DNA from 2 places in the Streptomyces sp. NPDC002785 genome. Region 1 is predicted to be linked to the other one. Evidence: riboswitches for the same ligand, from Rfam matches in the RefSeq annotation. Region 1 holds a riboswitch; the other holds the start of a gene.
What was found. Region 1 has a riboswitch for thiamine pyrophosphate ahead of ABTZ94_RS32425 (cytosine permease). Riboswitches for the same ligand answer to the same signal wherever they lie in the genome.

Region 1 (10,119 bases):
AATTTCCTGCCGCAGCGATGTACACCGGCCGGGGCAGCCATGCAGGGAGCCCAGTGGGCGGTTCGGTGGTAGGAAGCGGGGGTACCTGCCACCGGCACGGCCGTACAGGGGGTGAGCCGGGCCGTGCGCAGTCCCGCATCCACGGTGGTCTTGATCCCGGCCCGGATCGGCTGCGGTCCCCGTGGCGGTGCTCGGACCGACGCCGTTGAGGTTGCTTGTGCTGCCCCGGGCGGCAGCAAGCGAGACGAGCGGTGAGTTCGCCAAGAGGATGGGGACCGTGCCCCTGAATCCGCAGGAGGCGGTCACGGTCACACGGACAGTGCCGGTGTCAGGGGGCGATACGGCCCTCCCGGCGGGATCGGCATCGGGGACGCCAGTCACCGAACGGTGCCTGGGCGATGGTGGCCGTCGGCCCTGAAGGTGATTCGGTGCTGTGGTGGGCAGCAGCAGGCTCTGTGCTCCGGCAACGCCCCCGCATCGTGCGCGACGGTGACCGGGTTGGCTGAGAACCCCTGGGAGTGACAAGGTATCCCCGCCGATTGGCGTTTCGCCGCGCCGGCCGGAGCGGTCTCACCGCAGAACTCGTGAGCACTGGGCCGGGCGTTGGACGTCGGAACAATCGTCAGGGAAGCTCGCATGGTGCCCCCAAAAAGAGGTCACATGGGCCGCCGCACCAGTCGGCACCGGATGCCGGCACCGACTGGCGGATCCAAACCCCTCCCACGGGGGTGCCCATTGCGGCAGACCCACTCGGCAGATCCCCAGACCTTCACTTCACCTGGATAGCTACAAGAGAAATGAGCAGCCGCTCCCCCGGAGAGGGTGGGCGGCCCACCGGTTTGGATAGTGATAGTTATCCTCCGGGGTTGCATATGACAGCAACAAAGCTGGCAGGGTATCACTCGAATGGCGTATTCATAGCAATATGCTCCCCCCCGCACCGAACCGCTCGAGCGCTCCCTGTGCGTGGCTGTTTTCAATCGTCCGACCGGAGTGGTTCATGGGCGTGGGTGGCCCCGCGATGCCGTGGAATCGGTGCCCCGCGGGCAACGGTTCGGCTGGCGAATCGCTTTTTCTGATTGCCTTTCATGGTGCTCTGAAGCAGTCGTACTTGGCGTGATTTTTTCGGCGTGGCCGTGTGGGCGAATTTGTTGGACGGTAGCACCGTATGGCAGAGCCATAAGCTGTTACAGCATCGCGCCCCTCTCGCTCTGTGGGGCTGTGCGCTTCGACATCGGCACCGGCATCCATGAATCGGTTGAAAACCACACGGTCACGGGCCAGATCGCCCTCGGCATTGTGAATCGCGCATCCAAGGGTGGTGTGAAACAGGCCTGCTGCCTGCCGTGAGCAGGGCGTGTTGCTCAGTCGACCGCTCACCCCGGCCAACGCTTCGTCTTGATCGTTTGACCCTGAGTTGCGGAATAGTGCAGCCTCGGTGCTGCAAATGAAGTCGTATGCCGGGGAGGGGTTCGTCCATGAAGTTGACGCCAGAGCGACAGGCTTCTCGCAGTGGCTTCGTGTCGGGCGAGTGAGATCCAGCCATGCCCACCAGCCGCGTCTGTATAACAAACCAACCGCTTCCGTTGCTCATCCCGAAGTGTCCACCCGGATCTCGATAGAGCGCATTCACGGGAAAGTGGGACTCCTTCCACGGATAAGGTGATCAGGCTTGGTTCTTGCAGATGAGTCAGGGGAGGAATCTTTGTCGTCACCGCATCGATTCAGCCAAAAGGTCCCGCGTTGGATATTGCTCCGTGCGACCGGATGAACGTGAGGCGGCCGGCAGGAGCTGGGCAGGCCTCGTGCGGGCCCCAGGCGTTCCGTTCTATCTGTGGTCCACCTATTTGGAATTTGAGTCGCTTCAGTCGCTGAAAGGGGTACGTATGATTCCTGAGCTGCGCCTATGTAACAGCAACTCAGGCCGGACCGTAGCGTCCCGACCGGCAACTCCGTTGCCTGACGCCCTGTCGGTCGCACTGTGGTGCGCCCGGCGGAGCCGGCCAGTGCATCCACTGGCTGTCCGCCGCAAGACACCACCGGCCAAGTGCCACGATTGCCGAAACCTTCTGGAAGCGCTGCGGAGAGCGGAAGAGCCGGCCCGGGACGTGCCGATACGGCGGGTGCGTACTCCGTTCGGAGGCCTGCACATCTGGTACGCCGCAGGGCCGGGGCACACCTGGCGGTGTTCGGCAGGCTGGAGTTCGGGCCGGGCGCCGGCCTGGCAAGGGGCGTTACGCCCCCATGGCGGCTGCATCGTCGCGCCCGGGACAAAGGCAGCGGCCGCAGCGTACGGGGCTCTCGAGCCGGTACGCCGTCCGGCGCCACTGCCGGACCGGCTGACCGTGGAACTCGCCCGGACCAGCCACCGTCCGGTGCAGCCTGCCCAGCGGGACCTCGCCATGCCTGTGCCACAGCGTGCCCGGCAGGCCGTCCTGGCAACAGGTGGCGGCTCCAGCCTCGCGGAAGCGACTCCGGCCGCCGCCCTGACCCCGGTCTTCGACCGCGCCGCCGTGGCAGAAGGGGCAAGCTTCAGTGACAAGCTCAACCGAGCCTCCTGCACCGTGGGCGGTCTGGTCGCCACAGGCCATCTGATGGCGCAGGACACGGAAGCGGCCCTCCTGGCAGTTGCGGTTCATGTGCGCCAGGGACACGAACACCGAACCCTGCGCATCATCCGGTCCGGGATGCTTGCGGGCAGCCGTCGTCCCCTTGAGCTGGGAGACCGTAGGTGAATCACGCACCGAGCGACGACGACGTGCCGTTCGACCCCCAAAAGGTCGCGCAAGAGATTCTGCTCGGCTCCCCAGCGAACACCGTCCCGCCGCAGGCCACCAAAAAAGCTGCGCCGACGGCGATGCGGGCAACCGAGCGCGGCCTGTTGCCCGACACCCTCAGTGATCGTGGCAACGCCAAGCTGTTCGTCGCCCTGTACAGGCGGGACTTCAGGCATGTGCCGGGCCTGGGCTGGTACCGGTGGTCGGGCTATCGCTGGGAGATCGACGAGGACGACACCGTACTGTGGGCAGCCGGTGAGATGGCCGAGAGGCTGGCAGAGACCGACCCGCATGGGCGCCACGGCGGGGCGGAGCTGCGCCGAAACCGCCGGCGGGCTCTGGCGACGTCCGGAATGATGGCCATGCTGATGCAGGCCAAGGCCGCGCCGGGGATGGCTCTCAACGCTTCGCTGCTGAACGCGGACCCCTATGCACTGTGCACGCCGGACGGGGTGGTCGACCTCCACACCGGTCTGGTTGCCGCGCCGGACCCGGAGAGGCACTGTCACTCGCGTGCCACGAGCGTGGGAGCCCGGCTGATGCGAACACCGCGTTGGCGGCAATTCCTCACTGACACGTTCGGCGACGACGCCGACGGCCATCAGATGATCGACTTCTTGCACGAGCTGCTGGGCTACTCGATCACCGGGGATGTCGGCGCGCAGATCGTGCCGTTCCTGTACGGACAGGGGAAGAACGGCAAGAGCGTTCTTCTGGAAGTCATCGTCAAACTTCTTGGTGACTACGCGGATTCCGCGCCGCCCGGTTTCCTGATGGGCAGGCCCCCCGGACGGCACCCCACCGATCTTGCCGAGCTGCATGGCCGGCGCATCATCGTCTGCTCTGAACTGAGGTCCGGCGACCGCTTCGATGAGTCCCGCGTCAAGTTACTTACCGGCGGAGACCGGATCAAGGCCCGCAGGATGCGGCAGGACTTCTTCAGTTTCGCCCCCACCCACAAACTGTGGCTGCTCGGCAATCACCGTCCCGAAGTCGGCACCGGCGGCTACGCGTTCTGGCGCCGGCTGAGGCTGATCCCCTTCGAGCGGGTTGTCGCGGACGACCGGAAGGTTGACAACCTCGCCGACGTCCTGGTCACCGAAGAAGGGCCCGGCATCCTGCACTGGCTCGTCACCGGAGCGCGTCGCTATCTGAACGGCCCTCGCGATCTTGTCGGCCCCCCGCCGGTACGCACCGCCACCAACGCTTACGCGGAGATCGAAGACCACACGGGCCGGTTCCTGGGCGAGTGCTGCACTGTGAACCCCGCCATGCGTGCGGAACAGGCTCAGCTCTACAGCAGCTACAGGAACTGGTGCCGGCTCAAGGGCGCCATCCCGATCTCCTCACGGGCGTTCGCCACCCGGGTACGGGAGCTCGTCGGCATCGCCACACCCAAAGACATGACCCTGTCCAACCAGCGCAAGTTCTACCCCGGTATCGGGCTGAACCCTGAATTGGGAGAGAAAGCATGAGCGTCCTCATCAGCCCGGTCGGCTCACCCACGAGAACGCCCGGCCGGCCGGAATTTGACGTGTACACGTCTTGACTGGTGCTCCCTGCCGCACGCACCGTTGCTGGGCCGATCTTTCCAAGGGGGGTACGTGAAAAGCAAGTTGCTCGGCGCCTGTACGGTCCTGGCCCTCTTCGCCGTGGTGGGTGCCTTGCCGGCTCCTGCCTCCTCCGAGCCGCGGCCGGGGCCGATGCGTGCCCTGCCGCTGGGCGCTGTCGACTTGACCGAGACCCGCAGCACGCGGACGTTGCAGCCTGGTGTCACCCTCACGCGGATCGTGCGCGGTGCCGACGCCCCGTCGCTTGCGTGGACGGTCGAGGTTTCCATACCCGGCGGTGCCACCTCGCCGGACCCCGACGCGCCGCCGACGGCGCTGAAGGACCGGGCGAGCGCCGACGAGCTGGCTGCCGAATTGCAGGCGGACGGCTTCGGCGCCCGGGTCGAGGAGGTCACGACTCCGGCGGTCGCCGACTACGCCGGTGGAACGCTGGGGTGGCGGGTACGGGTCGGGCAGTTCGACTCGCAGTCCGCCGTGACGGCCGAGCGCACCCGGCTGAGAGGGGCCGGGTACGCCGGGTCCGCCGTTTACGCCGGCTGGGACGGGGACCCCGCGGACCATGGCCCGTGGCGGATCGATGTGCTCACCATCGACCCGGACCGGTTCCGCGGCAGGCTCAAGGCGTCGTACGGTCCCGATCTGGAGAACCGCGAGAAGACCAGCGAGCTGGCGGCCGCGGCCGGCGCGACCGCCGCAGTCAACGCCGGGTTCTTCGTCCTCGCCCCGAGCGCCGGAGCACCGGGCGATCCGGCCGGCGTCGGCGTCTACGACGGCCGGCTGCTGAGCGAGCCGGTGAACGGGCGCCCCGGCCTGGTGATACGCGACTCCGGCCGGCACAGCGAGGTCGCCCGGCTCACCTGGAAAGGACGGGTCGTCGGCCGGGACGCGTCGCAACCCCTGGACGGTGTCGACCGCGTACCGGGCTTGATCAGGAACTGCGGCGGAACGGCCGACGACACTCCGACCTCGCTGCCCCTGCACGACGTGACCTGCACCGATCACGACGAACTCGTCGCCTTCACGCCTGACTACGGACGGCGGACGCCGCAGGGCGACGGCCTTGAGGCCGTACTGGACAGCCGCGGGCGAGTCCTCGAACTGCGCTCACCGCGCGGCGGACCGCTGCCGGCCGACGGCAGTTCCGTGCAGGCGACCGGCACCCGCGTCGCCGAACTGGCAGCCCTGGCGCAGGTCGGCCGGCCCCTGCACATCGAGGGGACGTTGCGGGACAGCAGCGGCCGCAGGGTCTCCCCGTCACCGATGACCAGCATCCTCAACGGTGGTCCCGAACTGGTCCGCGACGGACGGCTGCACGTCACGCCTGCCACCGACGGGATGGTGCAGCCCGGCAACGCGAGCTTCTACTACGGCTGGATGCACAAGCGCAACCCACGCACGCTGGCCGGGGTGGATGCCGCAGGCAGGACCGTGCTCGTCACCGCCGACGGACGCAGCACGGAAGCGCTCGGGCTGAGCATCCCCGAGAGCGCTGCCGTCGCCCAAGCACTCGGCCTGCGCGACGCGGTCAATCTTGACGGCGGCGGGTCGACCACCATGGTGGCCGACGGAGAAGTGATCAACGAACCGTCCGACGCGACCGGCGAACGCCCCGTCGGGGACGCACTGCTGATCCTGCCCGGCCGGGGCTGACCCAGCCCGGTCCGAGAAAGCCCGAGCCAGCGACCACCGACCGCCCGGAGCCGCCATGACCGCCATCCCGATCCGCCGAGCCCGCCTCCTGCTCGTCCTTGCCGCGCTGCTGCTCGCCCTGGCGTCGACCCCGTCGGCGCTCGCCACCGCGTCGACAGTGTCAGCTGCCGGGGAGGCGGGCGGGTCCGGCTCCTCGTCCCAGGGTGCCGAGGTCGTCGCGGTCACCCAGGTCGCCGACCGGCAGGTCGACTTGTCGGTCCGTTCACCGGCCCTCGGCGGCCGGACGGTGAACGTACGTCTGCTCACGCCCGATGGCTGGGACCCGGGCGACCGGAGCCGGCACTGGCCGACCCTCTGGCTGCTGCACGGCTGCTGCGGGGACTACACGTCGTGGACCAGTCGGACCGACGTCGCGCGGACCGACAGCCTGCGCGACGTCCTCGTGGTCATGCCGGAGGCCGGCTGGAACGGCTGGTACAGCGACTGGTGGAACTACGGCCAGGGCAGTGACCCGGCATGGGAGACCTTCCACACCAAGGAGCTGCGCCTGCTTCTTGAGCACGACTGGGGGGCGAGCAGCAACCGCGTCGTGGCGGGACTGTCGATGGGTGGCCAGGGAGCCCTGCTGTATGCCGCCCGGCACCCCGGGATGTTCAGGGCAGCCGCGGCTTACTCCGGCTCTGTGCACCCGCTGCTCAACGACGAGTCGGTGAACCGCATCATGGGGTTCTTCGCTGGTCAGGGCAACGACCCGCTGAGAGTCTGGGGGGATCCGGTTGCGCAACGTGATGTCTGGGTGGCCCACGACCCGTTCCACCTGGCCAAACGCCTCAAGTCGACCCCCGTCTACCTGTCGTGCGGTGACGGCACCACCGGCCCTTTGGACCAGCCGGGCAGCACGAGCGCGCTCGAGGCGGACTTCAACAGGCAGAACCAGGCCCTTGCGAGAGAGCTCGAACGCAGGGGTGCGAAGCACGTGACCACCCACTTCTACGGACCGGGGACGCACGGCTGGGCGTACTGGCAGCGTGAGTTGCACTCCTCGCTACCGATGCTGCTCCAGGCCCTGCGGGCCGACGGCTGAACGGCCATGTGCCACCGTCGTCGTGCGCCGGGCGGGGGAGATCGTCACCTCGTCCGCATGTTGTGCCAGTTCCACTACCGGCTCGGTCTCCGGGTGTCCCTCCTGCGAAACCCGCCCGTCGCCTCGCATCCGCTGGCAAGATTCGGTCCATGACCGACAGCACCCCCGGCCAGAAGGCCCGCGAGCTGCTTTCCCAGGCATCCCAGCACCCGGTTGCCAGTCCTCAGCGCGACGCGCTGGTGGCCGAAGCCGCCGTGTGGGCACAGCTGGAGCACGCAGCCGCCATGGACCATCACACGGCCGCGGCGGTCGATGTCGAGTCCACCCTGGCCTCCCTCGCCGACCCCGTGCAGAAACTCGGCAGCGAGATCGGCAACCTGACCCAGCAGATCAACCTGAGCCGGAAGTGAGCGAGTACGAGGAGGGAGGGCATCGCGGTGGTCACGTGCTGCGATGACGGTGAGGTGTCGGGGCAGGCCGCGCGGCGGGCTCCCCCTCGAAACCGCTGAACGCCGACTCGCGGAAGGCTCCGTCCTCGCGTTGTGCACCGACAGCCTCCTGGCAAGCACCGGACCGGGATGTCGAGGCCGGGCTCGGCCGGCTGCCCCGCACGCAGGCTGTCCCCGGTTGCCCGGCTCGCCTCCTTTCGGGTTGCCCGCCACGACCGCGACGGCAAGACCATCTGGGCCGAGGAACCCCTTGTTCCTGGCGGAGATCCTGTCGGAGATTCTTTCGGAGTGCCGGTCCCGGCGATGTGAGAGCCAGAGCGATCGGGTTAGTCTGGCCGCCGTACCGGACACGGGGTGCCCCATCCGAGGGCTGAGATCACACCCGTCGCACCTGAACCAGTTCGTACTGGCGGAGGGATGTCTTCCATGCCTTTGACGCATGTTTCCGGCGGGCTGCCCGCCGACGGCCGGCTGCCCGTCTTCGACGGACGGATACCGACGGCCGCCGACGACCTCCATGTCGAAGCGCACGGTAGGGAGCCGGTCCCCGAGAGCAACCGCAAAGGCGGTCCCGGGCGCCTGTTCACCGTATGGGTCGCTCCCGATCCGACCATGACCGGCGTGCTCACCGGCACCGTCGGCGCGATCAGTGCCGCTGCCTGCGGCCTCGAGGACCCCCGAGCGGCGGCCCGCGCATACGCCCGGGCAGGGAGCCGCAACCAAGAGGAGAGCCACGCATGACCGCGCCGCCCCGCGTGCTGACGATCGCCGGATCCGACTCCGGCGGAGGAGCCGGAATCCAGGCCGACCTGAAGACCATGCTGGCGCTCGGCGCCCACGGAATGAGCGTGCTCACGGCTGTCACGGCACAGAACTCCCTGGGCGTGCAGGGCGCATGGGAACTCCCCGTGGAGGCGGTGCGCGCGCAGTACCGCAGTGTCGTCGACGACATCGGTGTCCAGGCGGTCAAGACGGGGATGCTCTCCTCGCCCGAGCTGGTCACGGTGGTCGCCGAGCTGTTGTCGGACGTGGCGGCCCCGGTCGTCGTGGACCCGGTGAGCGTGTCCAAGCACGGAGACAAGCTGCTGGCCGACGACGCGCTGGATGCCGTACGGACCGCGCTGCTGCCGGTCGCGACGGTGGTCACGCCGAATCTCGACGAGGTCGCGCAGCTCACCGGCATCGCGGTGGCGGACGAAGCAGATATGCGCCGCGCCGCCGCGCGGCTGCTCACGTACGGACCGCGCTGGGTAGTGGTGAAGGGCGGCCACCTGCCGGGCGAGGCGGTGGACCTGCTGACGGACGGCGAGGAGGAGCACTGGCTGCGCGCCCCGCGGATCGACAACCGCCACACCCACGGCACGGGCTGCACGCTCGCCTCGGCCATCGCGGTGGGCCTGGCGCAAGGCCGCCCGGCTCTGGATGCCGTACGCCAGGCCAAGGACTACGTCACCGCGGCGATCGCGGCGGGGTTCGCTCTGGGGGCCGGCACCGGGCCGGTGGACCACGGCCGGCGGAACCAAGCGCGCCCCTGACGCAAGTGGATGCGTCCCGCGCCGCCAGGCCGCCACGTGGTCTCGCCGGGCGGTGATCGGCTCGCTTCGGCGCCTTGCCAGTGGACCGCGGCGACCGGGTTCGACGAGACGCCTCAGTCTGCGGACCGACCGGACGTCCCAGCACTCGCGTATACGCGGCTCGCGAATTCGGCGATCTGTTCGTCGCTCAGATTCTTCGCGAGATTGGCCTCCGTGATCATGCCGACCAGACGGTGGCCGCTCTGGACGTCGATCACAGGCAACCGCTTGATCTGGTGTTCCTCCATGGTCGTCAGGACATCGGTGGCGTCCGCTTCGGCATCGATCCAGTGCACCTTGGCATTGAGTGATCCGGCCTGCACGGTTGCCGGGTCGATGCCATCGGCGCAGCACTTGACGACGATGTCACGGTCGGTGATCAAGCCGGTGAGCCTGTTGTCGTCGCCGCAGATGGGCAGGCAACCGACGTTCAGATCGCGCATCATCTTCGCCACGTCGAACAGCGACTGGTGCGCACCGACGCACTGCACGCCGCCGGACATGATGTCTCGTGCTCGCAGTTTCTCAGTCATGATTTCCTCCCGTTCTCGACGCCGTTGTGTCCTTTGCCATCGATCACAACACGAATGGCTCAACACCGCTCCCCGGAAGCGTCAGCAAGGCAGGGAACCCAGACCTGCCGCGATCGCGTACGGATCCGGGCGCTCGTATAATTCGTCCCGTGTCATCGCGTGACTTTCGGCCCGCCGACCCTACGACGCCGTCAACGTGCGGAGTGATGACTGCTACGGCTCCAGGTGACTGAATCCCACCTCGAAGCGCTCGACCGAGACAACCCGTTGGCCTTCCCTCCGTGCGACTTCCTCGCGGAGCCGGGTTGTCCTTTCCTCGCTGGCCTGCATGGTCTGCTCGTCATCCCACAAGGTCAGCGATTTGGCCTTCCCAGAGGCTCGGTCGACGAGGTAGTACACGCCCCGGAAGCCGGGAACCTCCTGGACCTGCTTGAGAGTCGCATCCCAGTTCGCCGTCAGGTCTCCCTGCGCAGGAACCGGT
Region 2 (21,154 bases), on a different contig from region 1:
CTGGCGGGAGCCGGTTCGCACTGGCCGCTGGACTGAGTGCCGGAGGTGGCCGTTAAGGTCACTGACATGGCACGAATTGCGGTGATCGGCGCCGGGATGGGCGCGATGGCGGCGGCCGCCCGGCTCGCCGTGGCAGGCCACCGGGTGACGGTGTACGAGCGGTCGGAGACCTTCGGCGGCTCGGTCGGCCGGCATGCCCATGAGGGCTTCGCCTTCGACACAGGTCCCACGCTGCTGCATCTGCCCGCGGTCTACCGCGACTTGTTCGTGAAGACCGGCAAGGAGCCGCTGGAGCGGTGCGTCACGATGACCCAGGTCGATCCGGCGAGCCGCCACATCTTCGCGGACGGCACGGCGGTCTCGCTCCCGAATGCCTCACGGGCCGGGGTGGTCGCCGCCCTGGACACCGCGCTCGGGGGCGGCGCGGGCGCGGCCTGGGGCGAGTTCCTCGACCGGGCGCGCGATGCCTGGGACCGGTCCCGGCGTCCGCTGCTGGAGGAGCCGTTGCGCTCCGACTGGCAGGTGCTCGGCCGTGATCCGTATCCGGCGCTCCGGCAGCGCCGGCTGCTGCGCTCGGCCCGTCGGGCGGGCACGGTGACGGAGATCGGCGCGTGGGAGCTCTCGGACCCCCGGCTGGCCGCCCTGCTCGACGGGTACGCCCTGTCGTACGGGCTCGACCCGCTGCGCGCCCCGGCGGCGGCCGCCCTGCTGCCGTACATGGAGGAGACCTTCGGCAGCTGGTACGTCTCCGGCGGGATCCGGGCCCTGGCGCAGGCGGTGTACGAGCGGTGTCTGGCCCGGAAGGTGGAGTTCGTCTTCGGCGGCGAGGTGGCCCGGGTCGTCGAGAAGGACGGCCGGGCGGCGGGCGTTGAGCTCCTGGACGGGACGCTTGCCGAGGCCGACCACGTGGTGCTGGGAGCCCGTCCGTACCCGGGCCTGGTGCCCGGTCATGAGCTCTGGCGGGACGGCGATGTCGCGGTGCAGCCCCGGCAGGGGGTGGTGCCGGGCCGGTTCCTGGTCCTGCTGTCGCTGCGCGACGCCCGGCCCGCGGATGCCGTACACCGGACCCTGGTGCACCCGGTGGACGGTGGGGCGGAGCGCGAGGCGGTGTTCGGCGGAAGGCTCGCCGACCGTCCCACGGTGACGGTGCTGCGTCCGGACGACCCGTCGACCCGCCCCGACGACGCGCACGAGGCAGTGACGCTGATGGCGACGGTCGCCCCGCACGGGGCGGTGGACTGGATGGACACGGCGCTGCGCGAGCGGTGCGCCGACGCGCTGATCGAGGCGGCCGGTGCGGCCGTGCCCGGCATACGGGAGCGACTGCTCCACGCCGAGGTGCGGACCCCGGCCGAGACGGCGGCCGACACCGGCGCCGAGGGCGGCTCGGTGCCCGCACCGGCGCTGGCCGGGGCGGAGGGCGCGTATCTGCATCCGGGCAATCGCACCCGGCTGCCGGGGCTCTACGCCGCGGGCGGCTGGTCGCATCCGGGCGGCGGGCTCGCCCACGCGGGGATGTCGGGGGCACTGGTCGCCGGACTGATCGTGGAGGGGGACGGGTTCCGGGGCTCCCAATGAGGGTGGCGCCGCCGGCCGTCGGCGCCACCGGGGTGCCGGGCGCGTCCGATCGCCGCCCTGCCCCCGGTCACCCCTGCGGCCCCCTGCCCCTGCCGGGCCGCCGTCAGTAGCGGTTCTGCTGCTCGTTGTAGCCGGTGTCGTAGCCGTTCGGGTACGGGGCAGGTTCTGCGGGCCGCTCCGGAGGTGCGGACGGGTACTGCTCGCCCTCGCGCTGCTGCGGCACCCAGACACCGCCGGGCGGGGTCTCGGGGGCGTACGGATCGGCGGCGTACTGCTGCTGGTCGCCGTGGCTGTCGTAGCCGTTGCCGTAGCTGTCGTACGCGGCGTACTGCGTGGAGCCGCCGGTGGTGCCGGTCCCGATGTACGGGTCGGAGTACGCGGCGTACTGCTGCTGGCCCGTGCCGTAGTCGTACTGCCCGGCGAAGGAGTCCTGACCGACGTACGGGTCCTGGCCCGGCGCCGCGTACGTGGAGTGGTCGGCATAGGGGTCGTGCGCGGCGTACTGGGGCTGTTGCCCGGGCTGACTGCCCTGGTCCTGTCCCTGCTGCGCCTGCGGGTGATTGCTGTAGATGCCGTACTGCCCGGTGTCGTCCGGCAGCGGCTCCGGCTCGTAGATTGCAGCGCCCGGCGCCGCGGTGTCCGCCCGCTGCGGGACCTGCTCGTCGTACCCCGTCTCCAGGTCCGACACCTTGAGCGTGGGCTCACCGTTGCCCCGGTCGCTCCCGCCCCGGCGGCGACGGCTCTCGCCGGGGCCACCCCCTATCGCCCAGCCGGTCGAGAAGCCGCGCCGGAAGGACAGCGTGACGTAGGTCTGACCGGTCGCGAACGCGATCGCGCCGACGGCGATGACGAACACGGACGGCATCAGTACGCCGACGACCACGCAGCCGAAGCCCGCGAAGGCGAGCAGACGCCAGCGAAGGCGCGCCTTGTACTGCAGGAGCACCTCGCCGAGCAGCCACAGCGCCACGGCTCCGAACGCGATGTAGAGGACTGTCCAGCCCATGCCCGCCCCCTCCTACGGCCACCGCCCCGGATCGTGGCGGGTACGGCCGGTCACGACTGCTTGTGCAGTCCGAGATTCTCGTAGATTTCGAGCGTCGCCGTCGAGTTGTTGAGCGTAATGAAGTGCAGTCCGGGCACACCCTCGGACCGCAGCCTCGCGCAGAACTGCGTTGCGAAGTCGATGCCAATGGAGCGTACAGCGGCGGGATCATCCTTGGCGGCGAGGATGCGTTCTTTCAGCGCGGAAGGGAAAGACGCGTTGCTGAGCTGCGCAAACCGGTCCAACTGCTTGACGCTGGTCAGCGGCATGACCTCGGGAATGATCGGCGTTTCGCAACCCGCAGCGACCACGCGGTCACGCATCCGCAAATAGTCCTCCGGATTGAAGAACATCTGAGTGATCGCATAGTCGGCACCGGCACGGCACTTGTCCACGAAATGCCGGATGTCGGTGTCCCAGTCGGTCGAGCGCGGGTGCATCTCGGGAAATGCCGCGACGCCGACACAGAAATCGCCGGATTCCTTGATGAGCCGAACGAGATCGGCCGCGTACCGCACGCCCTGCGTGTGCTCGACCCACTCGCCCATCGGGTCGCCGGGCGGGTCTCCGCGCACGGCGAGGATGTTCCGGATCCCGGCGTCGGCGTACTGTCCGATCATGTTGCGCAGCTCGGCGACGGAGTGGTTGACCGCCGTGAGGTGGGCGACCGGAGTGAGGGTGGAATCGGCGGCGATCTGCTGGGTGGCCTTGACCGTCCCGGCACGGGTGGAGCCACCGGCCCCGTAGGTCACGGAGACGAAGCTCGGCCCCACCGCCTCGACGCGGCGCAGCGCATTCCAGAGGTTCCGCTCACCCTTCTCGGTCTTGGGCGCCCAGAACTCGAACGAATACGAGGTCTTGCCGGTCGCGAGGAGCTCACGCACCGTGCGCGCGTGATCTGTCCTGGTAGAAGGTGTGCCAAGGGCCATACGGGCAGGTTAACCAGAGCGCGACGACCACCGGACCAGACCAGCGGTAATTGCCCGAATTGACTGGTTGTTTGTCCATCCTTCGGACATCCGGCCGGATCACGCTCCGGCGCGCGCCCGGATTCTCTTGGCCAGCTCGGCGGTGGCGGCGGCGGGATCGGTGGCCTCGGTGATCGCCCGTACGACGACCACCCGGCGCGCTCCGGCGTCCAGCACCTCGTCGAGATTGCCCGCGTCGATCCCGCCGATGGCGAACCACGGGCGCCGCTGGTCGAGCGAGGCTGCGTACCGTACGAGGTCCAGGCCCGGGGCGTGCCGACCGGGCTTGGTCGGGGTGGGCCAGCAGGGGCCGGTGCAGAAGTAGTCCACCCCGGGCTCGGCGACGGCCGCGTCGACCTCGGACTCGGCGTGGGTGGAGCGGCCGATCACCACGTCCTCGCCGATGACGGCGCGCGCGGCGGGGACCGGCAGGTCGCCCTGGCCGAGGTGCAGCACGTCGGAGCCGATGGCGTGGGCGACATCGGCTCGGTCGTTCACCGCGAGGAGCTTGCCGTGGCGCCTGCAGGCTTCGGCGAAGACCGCCAGGTGATCGAGCTCTTCGGCCGCTTCCATGCCCTTGTCGCGCAGCTGGACGATGTCCACCCCATGGGAGAGGGCGGCGTCGAGGAACGCGGGGAGGTCACCTTGGCGCCTGCGGGCATCCGTGCACAGATAGAGCCGGGCATCGGACAGCAGCGCGCGAGGCGTGGACATGGTGCGGTTCCCCCCTGGGAGAGCGTTGCGAAACGGCGGCCGGGGCGGCGCGGGGGTGCGGGCCGCGTAGTGCTGCGCGACCCGCACCTCACGTACAGCCTGCGGTCAGACGGCGAGCGCCTGGGCGCGACGCTTCACCTCCGTGCCGCGATTCTCGCTCAGCGCCTGGGCAGGGGTGCCCGGCAGGGTCGGGTCGGGAGTGAAGAGCCATTCCAGCATCTCTTCGTCGGTGTAGCCGTCGTCCCTCAGGAGCGTCAGGGTTCCGGAGAGGCCCTTGACCACCTTGTTGCCGTCGATGAAAGCGGCAGGCACCTGGAGCGCCCGGTTCTCACCACGTCGTACGGCGATGAGCTGGCCCTCCTTGACCAGCTGCCGTACGCGAGTCACCTCGACATCGAGCATTTCGGCGATGTCTGGCAGGTAGAGCCAGTCGGGGACGAGAGCATCAATCTTTGCGTCAATCTCGGTCACAGGGACAAGCGTGCCATCCCGGACCGACAGTCGGTAGCCGGGCCGACCGTACGGGGGTCGGGATACGCCGTCAGAGGGTTGCCGACTTCAGCGGTACGGAGGGGTCGGCCGCCCGTTCCGGATCGAGCCGCACCCCCGCCTCGATGAGCTTGCGCCCCTGTGCCAGATCGCGTGGCCGGCCGACGGCGAGGACCGCGACCAGGACGCCGTCCCGCAGCCAGCACACCGACCAGGAGGGACCGGCCGGATCGCCGCGCCACAACAGGGTGTCGGCGCTCCCGTGATGGCCCGCGTACTGCACGAACCGGTCGAACTGCTCGGACCAGAAGTAGGGCACGGGGTCGTACGTCTGCGGCGCCGGGCCGTCCTCGGCCCCCGCCCCGATGATGTTGGCGGCGGCGGTCCGTGGGCCCTGGAGGGCGTTGTCCCAGTGGTGGATGAGCAGGCGTTCGCCGTACCGGGCGGAGGGGAACGAGGCGCAGTCACCGACCGCGTACACATCGGGCAGCGAGGTACGCAGCGCACCGTCGGCGGTCACCGATCCGTCGGGGCCGAGCGCGATGCCGGAGCCGGCCAGCCAGCCGGTGGCGGGCCGTGCGCCGATTCCGACGACGACCGCTTGGGCCGGGATCGTGCGGCCGTCCGCGAGGTACACCCGGCCGGGTTCGATGCGGGCGACCCGGGCTCCGGTGAGGAGTTCGGCGCCGCTCTCGGCGTACCAGGCGGCCATCGGGGCGGTGACCTCGGCGGGCATCGCGCCCGCGAGGGGCCGGTCGGCGGCCTCGACGACGGTGACCTCGCAGCCCGCGGCGCGGGCCGCGGTGACGAATTCGGCGCCGATCCAGCCCGCGCCGACGACCACGACGCTGTGCTGCCCGTCGAGGACGGGCCGCAGCCGTGCCGCGTCGTCGAGGGTACGCAGCAGATGGACCCCGGGAACGCCCTCGACGCCGGGCAGGACGACCGGTTCGGCGCCGGTCGCGATCACCAGGACGTCGTAGGGAACGGGTCCTGACGGGGTGTCCAGCTCATGCGCGCCCGGCCGCACACCGGTGACCTCGCGACCGAGTTGCAGATCGATGTCCAGCGCCTCGAAGTCGACGTCGAAGGCGGAGTCCTCGGCCTTGCCGAGCAGTACCGCCTTGGACAGCGGGGGCCGGTCGTAGGGCTGGTGCGGTTCGGCGCCGATCAGGACGACGGGGCCGGCGAAGCCCTGTTCCCGCAGGGCCACCGCCGTCTGCACGCCGGCCATGCCCGCGCCGACGATGACGACGCGGCGCCCTGCCCGCTGGTCCGGCTGCTCTGACTGCTGCTGCTCGCTCACCCGTACACCTTACGCATCTGACGGGGTGTCAGGAAAGGGGAGTTCCTCCACCGTGCTCGTCCCACTGCCCTCCTGAGACTCCCACTCCCACCGCTCGTCCAGCCGGACCCGGCCGTCCGCGAGGTCGACGACGGTGGAGACACAGTGACCGGAGGACGTCGCTCCGTCCTGCTTCAGCTGGATGTACCGGAAGTCGAGGGTGTCGTCGACGCGGGTGCCGACGAGATGGCCGCGGACCACATCGCCGCCCGTGTACTCGGCCCAGATCCGGCCACTCTCCTCGTGGTACGTGAAGCGGGTACGGGTACCGACCTGGCCCGGGGCCTGGTCGGCGACCGGTGAGAGGACGAGTCCGTCGAGCGAACGGGCCACGGTGGCTGCTCCCTTACTGGTCCGGGGGGCTGGGTTTAGGGTGGCCAACGTAAAACACTCGCGGGAGCCCGGACGCACCGGGCTGAGAGGGAGGCTGGGGCGGCCTCCGACCGTACGAACCTGATCCGGGTCATGCCGGCGAAGGGAGGGGCTGGACGCCCATGCGTTCTTCTCGCAATGGAAACGGATCCGACGTCCTTGTCATCGGGGGCGGGATCATCGGTCTGGTGACCGCCTGGCGGGCCGCGCAACGCGGACTGCGCACCGCGGTCGCCGATCCCGAACCGGGCGGCGGGGCCGCCCAGGTGGCGGCCGGCATACTGGCCGCCGTCACCGAACTCCACTACGGCGAACAGCTGCTGCTGGGCCTCAATGTCGCCTCGGCCGCCCGCTATCCGGCCTTCGCGGCCGAGCTGGAGGCGGCGAGCGGACAGGAGACCGGCTTCCGCGCCTGCGGTACCCTGGCCGTCGCGCTGGACTCCGACGACCGTGCCCATCTGCGGGAACTGCACGCCCTGCAGCAGCGTTCGGGCCTGGAGTCGCAGTGGCTCACCGGCCGCGAATGCCGTCGCCTGGAGCCGATGCTCGCGCCGGGCGTCCGCGGCGGTCTGCGAGTCGACGGCGACCACCAGATCGATCCCCGCCGGCTGGCCGCCGCACTGCTGACCGCCTGCGAGCGGGCCGGGGTGGTCTTCCACCGCGGCTGGGTGGAACGCCTGACGGTGATCCGCGACCGGGCCGCCGGAGCCGTGCTCGCCGGGGGTACGGAGCTCGCCGCCGACCAGGTCGTGCTCGCCGCGGGCAGCCTCAGCGGCCGGCTCCCGGGGCTGCCGGACGAGGCGGTACCGCCGGTCCGGCCGGTGAAGGGGCAGGTGCTGCGGCTGACCGTGCCCGCCGCGTACGCGCCGTTCCTCACCCGGACGGTCCGGGCCGTCGTCCGGGGCAGCCACGTCTATCTCGTACCGCGCGAGAACGGCGAACTGGTCGTCGGCGCCACCACCGAAGAAATGGGCTGGGACACCACCGTCACCGCGGGCGGCGTCTACGAGCTGCTGCGGGACGCCCACGAACTGGTGCCCGGCATCACCGAACTGCCACTCACCGAGACCCGGGCCGGACTGCGCCCCGCCTCCCCCGACAACGCCCCGCTGCTCGGCCCCACCGCCCTGCCCGGTCTCCACCTCGCCACCGGCCACCACCGCAACGGGGTGCTGCTCACCCCCGTCACCGGTGACGTCATGGCAGAGCTCCTGGCCGGCGGCGAGCTGCCCGAGACGGCCCGCCCCTTCACCCCGCACCGTTTCTCGTCCGCCGCCGTCGCCGTACGTCAGGAGCAGCCCGCATGACCGAGCCCGCACCGCTCTGCGTGTCCGTGAACGGCGAGGTCCGTCTCCTCGCCGCGGGCACCACCCTGGACATCCTTGTCGCCACCCTGACCGCCGCACACTCCGGCGTCGCGGCCGCCGTCAACGAGACTGTCGTCCCGCGCGGCCAGTGGCCCACCGCCGCACTCGGTGACGGTGACCGCGTCGAGGTCCTGACCGCGGTCCAGGGAGGCTGACCGTGTCCGACGACCTCTTCACCCTCGGCGACACCACCTTCGGCTCCCGGCTGATCATGGGGACCGGCAGGGCATCCAGCCTCGACGTGCTGGAACGCTCCCTGACCGCCTCCGGCACCGAGCTGACCACCGTCGCGATGCGCCGCCTCGATCCGACCGTGCAGGGCTCGGTGCTCTCCGTGCTCCGGCGGCTCTCCATCCGCGTCCTGCCGAACACGGCGGGCTGCTTCACCGCGGGCGAGGCCGTACTGACCGCCCGGCTGGCCCGCGAGGCGCTCGGCACCGACTGGGTCAAGCTGGAGGTGGTGGCCGACGAGCGCACCCTGCTGCCCGACCCGATCGAACTGCTGGACGCCGCGGAGACCCTGGTGAACGACGGCTTCACCGTGCTGCCGTACACCAATGACGACCCGGTGCTGGCCCGCAGGCTCCAGGACGTGGGGTGCGCGGCGGTGATGCCGCTCGGCTCCCCCATCGGCTCCGGCCTCGGCATCCGCAATCCGCACAACTTCCAGTTGATCGTCGAGCAGGCCCGGGTGCCGGTGATTCTCGACGCGGGCGCCGGGACGGCCTCGGACGCGGCGCTGGCGATGGAGCTGGGGTGCGCGGCGGTGATGCTGGCATCCGCGGTGACCAGGGCCCAGGAGCCCGAACTGATGGCCACGGCGATGCGGCACGCGGTGGAGGGCGGGCGGCTGGCGTACCGCGCGGGCCGGATCCCGCGCCGCCACTTCGCCGAGGCCTCGTCGCCGGCGGAGGGGCTGGCAGTGCTGGACCCGGAGCGCCCGGCGTTCTGACCCATCGTGATGCCGTGGAGCGCATGTCCCTGTCACGGCTCGGCTGCAGTACGGCCCCGGGACTGCCCCGGCCCGTGGGCCGCGTCCGTGGCGGCTCGTAGAATCGCATGCGTGGATACGACCCTCCAGGACCCTCTCGTCGGGCAGCTGCTCGACGGCCGTTACCGCGTCGATGCCCGCATCGCCGTGGGCGGCATGGCCACGGTCTACCGGGCCGTGGACACCCGTCTCGACCGGGTGCTCGCCCTCAAGGTGATGCACCCGGCGCTCGCCACCGACGCCTCGTTCGTCGAGCGCTTCATCCGCGAGGCCAAGTCCGTGGCCCGGCTCGCGCACCCCAATGTGGTTGCGGTCTTCGACCAGGGCGCCCAGGGGCAGTACGTCTACCTCGCGATGGAGTACGTCGCGGGCTGCACCCTGCGCGACGTACTGCGCGAGCGCGGTGCCCTGCAGCCGAGGGCCGCACTGGACATCCTGGAGCCGGTCCTGGCCGCCCTCGGCGCCGCGCACCGGGCGGGCTTCGTGCACCGCGACATGAAGCCGGAGAACGTCCTGATAGGGGACGACGGCCGGGTCAAGGTCGCCGACTTCGGTCTCGTACGGGCAGTGGGCACCGTCACCAGCACCACCGGGTCCGTCCTGGGCACCGTCTCCTATCTCGCCCCCGAGCAGATAGAGCAGGGCACGGCGGACACCCGCACCGATGTGTACGCCTGCGGTGTCGTCCTGTACGAGATGCTGACCGGATCCAAGCCGCACGCCGGCGACACCCCCGCGCAGGTCATCTACCAGCACCTCAACGAGGACGTCCCAGCCCCGTCGGCCGCCGTCCCGGGGCTCCCGGTCGCGCTCGACGACCTGGTGGCGAGCGCCACCGCCCGTAACCCCGAGGTCCGCCCGTTCGACGCGGTGGCGCTGCTCGCCGAGACCCGTGAGGCCCGCTCCGGCCTCACCGACGCCCAGCTGGACGCCGTACCGCCGCAGGCCCTCGCCGAGGTGCACGACGCCGCCGAGGACCGCACGAGCGTGATCCCGCGGCTGCTCCCGGCCGACCAGGGCGTCGCCCATCACACCAGCCGGCTGGAAATGCCCCCACCGGCATCCCTGCAGCCCGCGCCGCACGACCTGCGCCACCGTGGTCCACGGCGCTCCGTCATCGCCGTGGTCGTCGCCGTGCTGCTGGCGCTGGGAATCGGTACCGGTGTCTGGTACATCAACTCCGGGCAGTTCACCCGGGTCCCCTCGGTGCTCGGCCAGACCGAGAAGACCGCCCAAGACCGGCTCTCGGACGCCGGCCTGGAACTCAAGAGCGTGAAGCGGGCCTACAGCGACACCGTCGAGCGCGGCAAGGTCATCAGCAGCGACCCCGAGTCCGGCGCCCGCACCCGGGGGAACGGCGCGGTGACGCTCGTCGTCTCGCGCGGCCCCGAGATCGTGAAGGTGCCCGATGTTCAGGGCCTCGCACTCGCCGACGCCAGGAGCGCGCTGAAGAAGGCCGGCCTGGTGCCCGGCATGGTCACCAAGGAGTTCAGCGAGGAGACGGGACGGGGCGAGGTGATCCGTACGGACCCCGTGGCGGGCGCCGAGCGCCATTCCGACTCTGCGGTCGCTCTCGTCGTCAGCAAGGGCGCTCCGGTCGACGTCCCCGATGTCACCGGGCTGTCCGTCGAGGACGCCACTGCCGCGCTGGACGAGAAGGGGCTGAAGGCCGAGGTGCTGCCCGACCGGGTCAGCTCCCCCGAGGTCGTGGGCGACATCGCGCATCAGTCGCCGGCCGAGGGCAGCCGGGCCGCCGAGGGCGACACCATCACGCTCACGGTCTCCAAGGGGCCTCGGATGATCGACGTCCCGGACGTCACCGGGAAGAACGTCGACGACGCCAGGAGCGAGCTGGAGGACGCGGGCTTCGAGGTCAAGGTCGACCGCCCGTTCCTCTCCTTCAGCGACACCATCGCGAGCCAGTCCGTCGACGGCGGCAAGCAGGCCCCCGAGGGCAGCACCATCACCATCAAGACCAAGGGACTCTAAATCCACATGCGCAACCCAGTCGGCGGCCATGTTCCCGTGGCCGGCGGCCTCGCCAAGGCCGGTCTCCCCTACGCCCGCGAGATGGGGGCGGAGGCCGTCCAGGTCTTCGTCGCCAACCCGCGCGGCTGGGCGACGCCCGTCGGCAACCCGGCCCAGGACGAGCAGTTCCGCGCCGAGTGTGCCGCCGATTCCATACCGGCGTACGTCCACGCCCCGTACCTGATCAACTTCGGTTCGCACACCGAGGCCACCGTCGAGAAGTCCGTGGAATCGCTGCGCCACTCACTGCGTCGGGCCCGTGAGATCGGCGCCCTGGGCGTCGTGGTGCACACCGGATCGGCGACCGGCGGACGGCCGCGCGAGCAGGCGCTCGCACAGGTACGCACGCATATGCGGCCGCTCCTGGACGAGCTGACGCACGACGACGACCCGTATCTGCTGTTGGAGTCGACCGCCGGGCAGGGGTTCTCGCTCTGCTCGCGGACCTGGGACTTCGGCCCGTACTTCGACGCACTCGACGCCCACCCCAAGCTCGGCATCTGCCTCGACACCTGCCACATCTATGCGGCGGGCCACGATCTGACGGGCCCGGCGGGCATGCGGCAGACCCTGGACCTGCTGGTGGACACGGTCGGCGAGGGCCGGCTGAAACTGATCCACGCCAATGACTCCAAGGACGTGGTGGGAGCCCACAAGGACCGGCACGAGAACATCGGCGCCGGTCACATCGGCAAGGAGCCGTTCCGGGAGCTTTTCGCTCATCCGGCGACCGCCGGCGTACCGCTGATCATCGAGACGCCGGGCGGCAAGGAAGGCCATGCGGCGGATGTGGCGCGACTGAAGGGGCTGCGCGACTGCGGCTGACCGCGATACCCATTGAGGAATACCCCCAGGGGGTATACGGTTCCTGTGGCCGACAGGAACCGCTACCGGCATTGGGGGATCACCATGCAGCACGACACGCGTGACGGAGAGCACCAGCAGCACGAGCAGCACCACGAGCACCACGGGCAGGGCCACGACGACAGCAGCCATGCCGACCACTCGGCTCACGCCGGCCACGCGGCGCACTCCCCCGGCCCAGTCGACTGGGCCATGGCCGCGCGCGCCACACTGCACTGCCTCACCGGATGCGCCATCGGCGAGATCCTCGGCATGGTGATCGGCACGGCTCTCGGCTGGGGCAACACGGGGACGATGACCCTCGCGATCGTCCTGGCGTTCTTCTTCGGCTACACGCTGACACTGCGCTCAATCCTGAAGGCCGGCGTCGACTTCCGTACCGCGTTCCGGGTCGCCCTCGCCGCCGACACCCTCTCCATCGCGGTGATGGAACTGATCGACAACGGCGTGATCGTCCTGTGGCCGGGCGCCATGGACGCACAGCTCGCCGACGCACTGTTCTGGGGAGCGCTCGCGCTGTCGCTGGCCGCCGCCTTCGTCGTCACCACACCGGTCAACAAGTGGATGATCGGCCGCGGCAAGGGCCACGCGGTGGTGCACCAGTACCACCACTGAGGACGGTCCCGCACCGGGACCGTCAGGTCAGAGCTCGGGGCCTTCCCCGGGCTCTTCCTGGTAGGAGTAGCGCTGCTCGCGCCACGGGTCGCCGATGTTGTGATAGCCGCGCTCCTCCCAGAAGCCGCGGCGGTCGGCCGTCATGTACTCGACGCCCCGGACCCACTTGGGCCCCTTCCAGGCATAGAGATGCGGCACGACGAGCCGGAGCGGGAAGCCGTGCTCGGCGGTGAGCAGCTCACCGCCCTTGTGGGTGGCGAAAAGCGTGCGGTCCGAGGTGAAGTCTGCGAGCCGCAGGTTCGAGCTGAATCCGTACTCGGCCCAGACCATCACATGCGTGACCTCGGGGGCGGGCGGTGCGAGTTCCAGAATCGTACGAGCGAGGACGCCGCCCCATTCGGCCCCGAGCATGCTGAATTTCGTGACGCAGTGCAGATCGGCGACGACCGAGGAGAACGGCAGGGCCGAGAACTCCTGGTGGTTCCAGCAGTGCTTCTCGCCGTCCGCGGTGGCTCCGAAGACCCGGAACTCCCAGCGGTCGGGCTTGAACTTGGGAACAGGCCCGTAGTGGGTAACCGGCCAACCGCGCTGCAGTCGCTGACCCGGCGGAAGCTCGGACTGCTCTGATTCGCGGTATTCCCGGCTTTCCGGCTGACCCATGACTCCATGGTGACAGACAGGCAGGGATGGTTCCGACCAGGGTAGGGGTAATTCGGGCAACTCATACTAAGCGTGCACTTACTGGACGATCAACGGGTGCGGTGCGAGGATGCGGCCAACTTGCCCAGTCCACCGGTTGGAAGGAGCCTCTGCGATGCAGGGCGACCCCGAGGTCCTTGAGTTCCTGAACGAACAGCTGACCGCCGAATTGACCGCCATCAATCAGTACTTCCTGCATGCAAAGATGCAGGACAATTTCGGCTGGACGAAGCTCGCGAAGTACACCCGCTCCGAGTCGTTCGACGAGATGAAGCACGCCGAGATCCTCACGGACCGCATTCTCTTCCTCGATGGACTGCCCAACTACCAGCGGCTGTTCCATGTGCGGGTGGGTCAGACCCTCACCGAGATGTTCCAGGCCGACCGCCAGGTCGAGGTGGAGGCGATCGACCGCCTCAAGCGCGGGATCGAGCTGATGCGCGGCAAGGGCGACATCACGTCCGCAAACATCTTTGAGTCGATCCTGGAGGACGAGGAGGAGCACATCGACTACCTCGACACCCAGCTGGAACTGGTCGAGAAGCTCGGCGAGCCGCTCTACATCGCCCAGCAGATCGAGCAGCCGGACAGCTAGCGCCCCCGCGGGGTCAGGCCGCTTCGGAGAGTCGGATGCCCGGGGCGATGCCGGGAGCGGTACCCGGATCGGTCTCGGGGGCGGCGTCCGTGGCGGCGTCGGCGGCAGTGCCGGGTGTCCGCTTCCGGTCGAGCAGTTCGCGGCGTGGGCAGGCGCCGCGGCCGAGCACGGCCTGGATGGCGCGGACGCAGCCGCCGCAGTCCGTGCCCGCCTTGCAGGCGGAGGCTATCTGCCGGGGCGTGCACGCCCCGGCTTCCGCATGTTCCTTGACCTGCTTCTCCGTAATGCCGAAACACGAGCAGACGTACATGCGGTTCACCTCCCGGCGGGATCGGTCGCTACTGCCACCCCGTTGATCGGTGAGGCTAACCTAACCTTACCCGGCGCTCAAAGCCCTTGAAAGCCTCCGAACCCCTGTGGGGCACGGATCACATTGATCCGTGCCCCACAGTCGTACGCGCACCGCCTGCGGTGATGCCTACTGGTCCCGGTACATCTCGGCGACCAGGAACGCCAGGTCGAGGGACTGGCTGCGGTTGAGCCGCGGGTCGCAGGCCGTCTCGTAGCGCTGGTGCAGATCGTCCACGAAGATCTCGTGTCCGCCGCCGACGCACTCGGTGACATCGTCGCCGGTGAGCTCGACGTGGATGCCGCCCGGGTGCGTGCCGAGGCCCTTGTGCACCTCGAAGAAGCCCTTGACCTCGTCCAGGACGTCGTCGAAGCGGCGGGTCTTGTGGCCGGAGGCGGCCTCGAAGGTGTTGCCGTGCATCGGGTCGGTCACCCAGGCCACGGTGGCGCCGGAGGCGGTGACCTTCTCGACCAGCTCGGGGAGCTTGTCGCGGACCTTGTCGGCGCCCATGCGGACGATGAAGGTCAGCCGGCCGGGCTCGCGCTCGGGGTCGAGGCGTTCGATGTAGCCGAGCGCCTCGTCGACGGTGGTCGTCGGGCCGAGCTTGATGCCGATGGGGTTACGGATCTTCGAGGCGAACTCGATGTGCGCGCCGTCCATCTGGCGGGTGCGCTCACCGATCCAGACCATGTGGCCGGAGGTGTCGTACAGCCGGCCGGTGCGCGAGTCGGTGCGGGTCAGCGCCGACTCGTAGTCCAGCAGCAGACCCTCGTGCGAGGAGTAGAACTCGACCGCCTTGAACTCGGCCGGGTCCGTACCGCACGCCTTCATGAAGTTCAGCGCGTTGTCGATCTCGCGGGCGAGCGCCTCGTAGCGCTGGCCGGACGGCGACGACTTCACGAAGTCCTGGTTCCAGGCGTGCACCTGGCGCAGGTCGGCGTAACCGCCGGTGGTGAAGGCGCGGACCAGGTTCAGCGTGGAAGCGGATGCATGGTACATCTGCTTCAGCCGGTCCGGGTCCGGGACGCGGGCTTCCTCGGTGAAGGCGAAGCCGTTGACGGAGTCTCCGCGGTAGGTCGGCAGAGTGACGCCGTCGCGGGTCTCGGTCGACTTGGAGCGCGGCTTGGAGTACTGCCCGGCGATCCGGCCCACCTTGACGACGGGTACGGAGGCCGCGTAGGTCAGGACGGCGCTCATCTGGAGCAGCGTCTTCAGCTTGGCCCGGATGTGCTCGGCCGACACGGCGTCGAAGGCCTCGGCGCAGTCACCGCCCTGCAGCAGGAACGCCTCGCCCTTGGCGACGGCTCCCATGCGGGCACGCAGCTGGTCGCATTCACCCGCGAAGACGAGCGGTGGATACGACGCGAGGTCCGCGAGTACATCGCGCAGAGCCTCGGCATCGGGGTACTCGGGCTGCTGCGCCGCGGGAAGGTCTCGCCAGGTGTGGCCACCGGCGACGGAGGTATTGGCGTTCACGGTCACACCGACAACATTACGGGGTCCGGCGATGCGCCCATCCGTAAGCTCAATAGTTGAGACGCGCGCTCGGATGGGGTGGGCATCCGTTAGGGTTCGGAACATGTTCGCGCAGAAGAACCAGAACTGGTGGTGGACCGCTCATCCGGCGGCCCACTGATCGATCGCGCGCAACAGACCACGCGAAGGCCGCCCGAGGGGCGGCCTTCTCTGCGTTTCGGGAGCCGTTCCTCCATCAGGAAGGAACACCCCCAATGTCTCAGCCTCACCGCACCGGCCTCGTCATCGAGAGGCTTCTGCGCGACGACTGCCCGCCGTTCGCGCTGCTGCGCCGGCGCACCCCCGGCCACGACCAGGACACCGTCGAGGTGCTGATCGGCCGGGTGCGGGAAGCGGAACGGCTCGCCGATCTCCCGGTCGGTGCGCTGCCCTCGCTCGCCCTGGTGCCGTTCCGGCAGATCGCCGAGCGCGGTTTCGATGTGCGTGACGACGGGACGCCGTTGTCCGTGCTGGTCGCAAACGAGACGTACGAGCTGCCGCTGGCCGAGGTGCTGGACCAGCTGCCGGTCCATGACGTGCGGGTCGAGGGCGGCGCCTTCGACGTCCCCGACGAGGAGTACGCCGGGATCGTCCGACGGGTCATCGCGGATGAGATCGGGCAGGGCGAGGGCGCGAACTTCGTCATCCGGCGGACCTTCCGGGGCGAGATCCCCGGCTTCGGCCGGGCCGACGCTCTGGCCCTCTTCCGGCGGCTGCTGGCCGGTGAGCGGGGCGCGTACTGGACCTTCGTCGTGCACACCGGGGAGAGGACGCTCGTCGGTGCCAGCCCCGAGGCACACGTGCGGATGTCCGGCGGGACGGTCGTGATGAACCCGATCAGCGGGACGTACCGCTACCCCGCCGAGGGCCCGACCGTCGAGAATCTGCTGGCCTTCCTCTCCGACCGCAAGGAGAGGGACGAGCTCTCCATGGTGGTCGACGAAGAGCTCAAGATGATGTGCACCGTCGGCGACATGGGCGGGGTGGTGGTCGGGCCGCGGCTCAAGGAAATGGCCCATCTCGCGCACACGGAGTACGAGCTGCGCGGGCGTTCCTCGCTGGATGTGCGGGAGGTTCTGAAGGAGACCATGTTCGCGGCGACGGTCACCGGCTCCCCCGTGCAGAACGCCTGCCGGGTCATCGAGCGGTACGAGCCGGGCGGGCGCGGCTACTACGCGGGCGCGCTGGCGCTGCTGCGGCAGGAGCCGGGCGGGTCGCAGACCCTGGACTCACCGATCCTGATCCGTACCGCCGACATCTCGGCCGGGGGACAGGTGCGGGTACCAGTCGGGGCGACGCTCGTACGCCACTCCGATCCGGACAGCGAGGTCGCCGAGACCCATGCGAAGGCGGCCGGCGTGCTGGCCGCACTGGGGGTGCGGCCGGGCCGGCCGAGGGCCGGGGCGGCGCGTCCGCAGCTGGCGGGCGACCCGCGGGTGCGGGCGGCGCTGGACGCCCGGCGGGACGGTCTCGCGCCGTTCTGGCTGCGGATGCAGGAGCGTACGCACGAGCTGTCCGGCCATGCGCTGGTGATCGACGGGGAGGACACCTTCACCGCGATGCTGGCGCATCTGCTGCGCTCCTCGGGTCTGGAGGTGTCGGTGCGCCGCTACGACGAGCCGGGGCTGCGCGAGCGCGTACGGGCGCACGAGGGTCCGGTCGTGCTGGGCCCCGGTCCGGGGAATCCGGACGACACCACCGACCCGAAGATGCGGCTGCTGCGCGAGTTCGCCGCGGAGCTGATCCGTGATCACCGGCACGGGCTGCTGGGGGTCTGCCTCGGCCATGAGCTGATCGCGGCGGAGCTGGGGCTGGAGCTCGTCCGCAAGACCGTGCCGTACCAGGGCGCGCAGACCCGGATCGATCTGTTCGGGCGGCCGGAGACGGTCGGCTTCTACAACAGCTTCACCGCGCGCTGCGACGACGGCGCCGTCACCGAGCTGGCGGCGCATGGTGTCGAGGCGAGCCTGGACGCGGCGACCGGGGAACTGCACGCGCTGCGCGGTCCGGGCTTCGCCTCGGTGCAGTTCCACCCGGAGTCGGTGCTGACACTGCGCGGCACGACGATCGTGGCCGGGCTGCTGGCGGGGCTGCCGGTGGCCGGCTGAAGGAGTCGGACGGGGACTTCGGAGGAGCTCCGGGGTCCCGGTTCACCGGGAGGCACAGGTTCAGCGGGACAGCACCGGGACGAGAACGTTGTCGCTGCGGCGGTCGGCCAGATAGTCGGCGACGTTCTGGACGGTGGCGTCGATGATCTGGGCCACGGCGTCCTGGGTGTAGTAGGCCTGGTGCGAGGTCACGACGACGTTCGGGAAGGTGACGAGCCGGGCGAGTGTGTCGTCGTCGATGCCTTCCAGGGACTTGTCGAGGAAGAAGAGCCCGGCCTCCGCCTCGTACACATCGAGTCCGACACCCAGGAGACGGCCGGCGCGCAACTCGGCGACCAGCGCTGTGGTGTCGATGAGTCCGCCGCGGCTGGAGTTGATCAGGATCGCGTCGTCCTTCATGTGCGCCAGGGCGTCCTTGCCGATGATGTGGTGCGTCGAGGGCAGCAGCGGGACGTGCAGGCTGATCAGGTCGGACTCGGCGAGGAGCTGTTCCTTCTCGACGTACTCCATGCCGAGCTCGACGCAGGCGGGGTTCTCGACGATGTCCCAGCCGAGCAGCTTCATGCCGAAGCCGTGGGCGATTCTGGTGAAGGCCTCGCCGATCTTGCCCGTACCGATCACCCCGACCATGCGGCCGTGCATGTCCCGGCCGAGGAGGCCGTCGAGCCGGAAATCGAAGTCGCGGGTGCGGCTCGCGGCCCGGATGATGCGGCGGTTGACCGCCATCGCGAGCGTCCAGGCGAATTCCGCGACCGAGTACGGCGAGTAGTAGGAGACCCGGGCGACCCGCAGGGCGAGACGCTCGGCGACATCGAGATCGATGTTATTGAAGCCGGTGGAGCGCTGGGCGATCATCTGCGTGCCACCCGTTGCGAGCGTCTGCAGGACGCTGCTGCCCAGGTCGGCGTTGACGCTGGTGGAGATGATCTCGTAGCCCGCCGCGATGGGGGCGGTGTCCTTGGTCAGGAAGACGTCCAGGCAACGGACCTCGTGCTGTCCGGCGAAGGCGTTCTCGAGCAGCGGCTTCTCGTCGGACTGCACACCGAATGCCAGGATTTCCACGACTTCTCCCGTTCATTATGCAGATCAGGGGATATGAGCCGGTCATCGCGAATATACGGCGCGTGCCCCCGGCGCGCCGCTCGATCCCCACGGTGCGCCGCTCAGCCGAAGAAGACACCCACCTCCGCGTAGAGGGCCGGATCGACGGTCTTGAGCCGGGCGGTCGCCTCCGCGATCGGCACCCGGACGATGTCGGTGCCCTTCAGGGCGACCATCGCGCCGAAGTCGCCGTCCCGCACGGCATCGATCGCGTACAGGCCGAAGCGGGTGGCCAGCCAGCGGTCGAACGCGCTGGGAGTGCCGCCGCGCTGGACATGGCCGAGGACGGTCGTTCTGGCCTCCTTGCCGGTGCGGCTCTCGATCTGTTTGGCCAGCCATTCGCCGACGCCGGAGAGCCGGACATGACCGAAGGAGTCGTGCGACCCGTCCTTGAGGATCATTTCGCCCTGCGCGGGCATGGCGCCTTCGGCGACCACCACGATCGGTGCGTAGCTCGCGCCGAACCGGGAGGTCACCCAGGCGCATACCTGATCGATGTCGAAGCGCTGCTCCGGGATGAGGATGACATTCGCGCCGCCGGCCAGTCCCGAGTGGAGCGCGATCCAGCCCGCGTGTCGGCCCATCACCTCGACGACGAGGACTCTCATATGGGATTCGGCGGTGGTGCGCAGCCGGTCGATGGCCTCGGTCGCGATGGAGACGGCCGTGTCGAATCCGAAGGTGTAGTCGGTGGCGGAGAGGTCGTTGTCGATGGTCTTGGGAACGCCGACGCATTTGATGCCGTGTTCGTCGGACAGGGCCGCCGCCACGCCGAGGGTGTCCTCGCCCCCGATCGTGATGAGCGAATCGACCTCGTACTTGGCGAGGTTTTCCCTGATCCGGCGGACGCCGTGCTCCGCGCCGAGCGGATTGGTGCGCGAGGAACCGAGGATGGTGCCGCCGCGCGGCAGGATGCCGCGCACCGCCGCAATGGAGAGCGGCACCGTCTCGCCCTCCAGCGGGCCGCGCCAGCCGTCCCGGAATCCGATGAAGTCGTAGCCGTACTCCTGCACGCCCTTGCGGACGATGGCGCGGATGACCGCATTGAGCCCGGGGCAGTCGCCACCCCCGGTCAGTACTCCGACCCGCATGGAAACATCCCTTCGCCGAAGTGAGCCCGCTGATGACCACGCTAGGCGTGATCCAAGTCACTCAGGGATGGGTCGGAGGGTCAATTCGGTTGCGTTACCGGACGGTTGGCCTCACTGCTGCGCGCTCCGGCGCGTTCAGGCATCGTCGAGGCCGCGCTCGATCGCGTACCGCACGAGTTCCACCCGGTTGTGCAACTGGAGCTTGCCCAGGGTGTTCTGCACGTGGTTCTGGACGGTGCGGTGCGAGATGACCAGACGCTCGGCGATCTGCTTGTACGAGAGCCCCTTGGCGACCAGCCGCAGCACCTCGGTCTCGCGCTCGGTGAGCTGCGGGGCCTTGGGCTCGTCGGAGGCGACGGGCGTGGGGTCGGAGGCGAGCCTGCGGTACTCGCCGAGTACCAGCCCGGCCAGCCCCGGGGTGAAGACGGGGTCGCCGACAGCGGTGGACCGTACGGCCTCGGTCAGCTCCTGCGTACTGGCCGACTTGAGCAGATAGCCGGTGGCGCCGGACTTGACCGCCTCCAGTACGTCGGCGTGCTCACCGCTCGCGGAGAGCACCAGGACGCGCAGTCCGGGGTGGGAGCCGACGAGTTCCTTGCAGACCTGAACGCCGGGCATACCGGGCAGGTTGAGGTCGAGTACGAGAACGTCGGGGGTGGCGGCCTTCGCCCTGCGGACGGCCTGCGGTCCGTCACCGGCGGTCGCCACCACTTCGAAACCGGACTCGGAAAGATCGCGGGCGACGGCGTCGCGCCACATCGGGTGGTCGTCGACGACCATCACCCTGATGGTCCGCTCCTCGGCACCCTGGATGTTCTCCGTGCTCATGTCGCTGGTCCTGCCTTCCCCCGTGAAACCTTCGGAACCTTCAACTCGACCTCGGTGCCCTGGCCGGGCACCGAAATCAACTCTGCCGTGCCGCCCAGGTCACGCAGCCTTCCCCGGATCGACAGGGCGACCCCCATCCGCCCCTCCCCCTCGGCCTGGGCAAGCCGCCCGTCCGGGATGCCGGGGCCGTCGTCGCGGACCGTCACGATCACCTCGTCCGGCCAGTCCTCGACGAGGATCCAGGCCTGGGCATCCTCCCCCGCATGGACCCTGACATTGTCCAGGGCGGCACTGGCAGCGGCCGCCAGTTCCTTCGCCGCCTCGGGAGCGAGCAGCACCGGTGCGCCCGGCTCCGCAAAGCTGATCCGGGAGCCGGCGTGTGGGGCGAGCAGGGAGCGCAGATCGCACTCGGCCTGCCCGAGGAGGGCGTCATCGACCTCGACGCTGCGGACCACGGCGCCCTCGGCGGCGTCCTCGGAGACCCGGGTGGTG

Region 2: linked by a shared signal. The riboswitch ahead of thiO (glycine oxidase ThiO) and the one ahead of ABTZ94_RS32425 (cytosine permease) in region 1 are both predicted to bind thiamine pyrophosphate.

Annotation. Positions count from the first base shown of each region.
Region 1 is NZ_JBEOVN010000221.1:132-10,250, reverse strand. It holds gene ABTZ94_RS32460 (hypothetical protein) at 1,222-1,350, shown strand; partial or broken gene ABTZ94_RS32455 (hypothetical protein) at 1,686-2,324, shown strand; gene ABTZ94_RS32450 (hypothetical protein) at 2,403-2,735, shown strand; gene ABTZ94_RS32445 (DNA primase family protein) at 2,858-4,252, shown strand; gene ABTZ94_RS32440 (phosphodiester glycosidase family protein) at 4,382-5,998, shown strand; gene ABTZ94_RS32435 (alpha/beta hydrolase) at 6,054-7,082, shown strand; gene ABTZ94_RS32430 (hypothetical protein) at 7,232-7,492, shown strand; TPP riboswitch at 7,872-7,966, shown strand; partial or broken gene ABTZ94_RS32425 (cytosine permease) at 7,958-8,176, shown strand; gene thiD (bifunctional hydroxymethylpyrimidine kinase/phosphomethylpyrimidine kinase) at 8,269-9,066, shown strand; gene ABTZ94_RS32415 (CBS domain-containing protein) at 9,180-9,638, opposite strand; partial or broken gene ABTZ94_RS32410 (hypothetical protein) at 9,852-10,119, opposite strand, start outside.
Region 2 is NZ_JBEOVN010000020.1:31,162-52,315, forward strand. It holds gene ABTZ94_RS08300 (DUF4126 domain-containing protein) at 1-36, shown strand, start outside; gene ABTZ94_RS08305 (phytoene desaturase family protein) at 67-1,578, shown strand; gene ABTZ94_RS08310 (hypothetical protein) at 1,682-2,584, opposite strand; gene metF (methylenetetrahydrofolate reductase [NAD(P)H]) at 2,635-3,552, opposite strand; gene thiE (thiamine phosphate synthase) at 3,652-4,305, opposite strand; gene ABTZ94_RS08325 (Rv2175c family DNA-binding protein) at 4,411-4,776, opposite strand; gene ABTZ94_RS08330 (NAD(P)/FAD-dependent oxidoreductase) at 4,847-6,100, opposite strand; gene ABTZ94_RS08335 (avidin-fold protein) at 6,110-6,472, opposite strand; TPP riboswitch at 6,523-6,636, shown strand; gene thiO (glycine oxidase ThiO) at 6,634-7,818, shown strand; gene thiS (sulfur carrier protein ThiS) at 7,815-8,033, shown strand; gene ABTZ94_RS08350 (thiazole synthase) at 8,036-8,830, shown strand; gene pknB (Stk1 family PASTA domain-containing Ser/Thr kinase) at 8,942-10,858, shown strand; gene ABTZ94_RS08360 (deoxyribonuclease IV) at 10,865-11,722, shown strand; gene ABTZ94_RS08365 (DUF4396 domain-containing protein) at 11,807-12,376, shown strand; gene ABTZ94_RS08370 (sulfite oxidase-like oxidoreductase) at 12,404-13,036, opposite strand; gene bfr (bacterioferritin) at 13,191-13,670, shown strand; gene ABTZ94_RS08380 ((2Fe-2S)-binding protein) at 13,684-13,980, opposite strand; gene ABTZ94_RS08385 (class II 3-deoxy-7-phosphoheptulonate synthase) at 14,149-15,495, opposite strand; gene ABTZ94_RS08390 (trp operon leader peptide) at 15,599-15,655, shown strand; gene ABTZ94_RS08395 (anthranilate synthase family protein) at 15,750-17,642, shown strand; gene ABTZ94_RS08400 (2-hydroxyacid dehydrogenase) at 17,703-18,704, opposite strand; gene ABTZ94_RS08405 (6-phosphofructokinase) at 18,806-19,834, opposite strand; gene ABTZ94_RS08410 (response regulator) at 19,970-20,662, opposite strand; gene macS (MacS family sensor histidine kinase) at 20,659-21,154, opposite strand, start outside.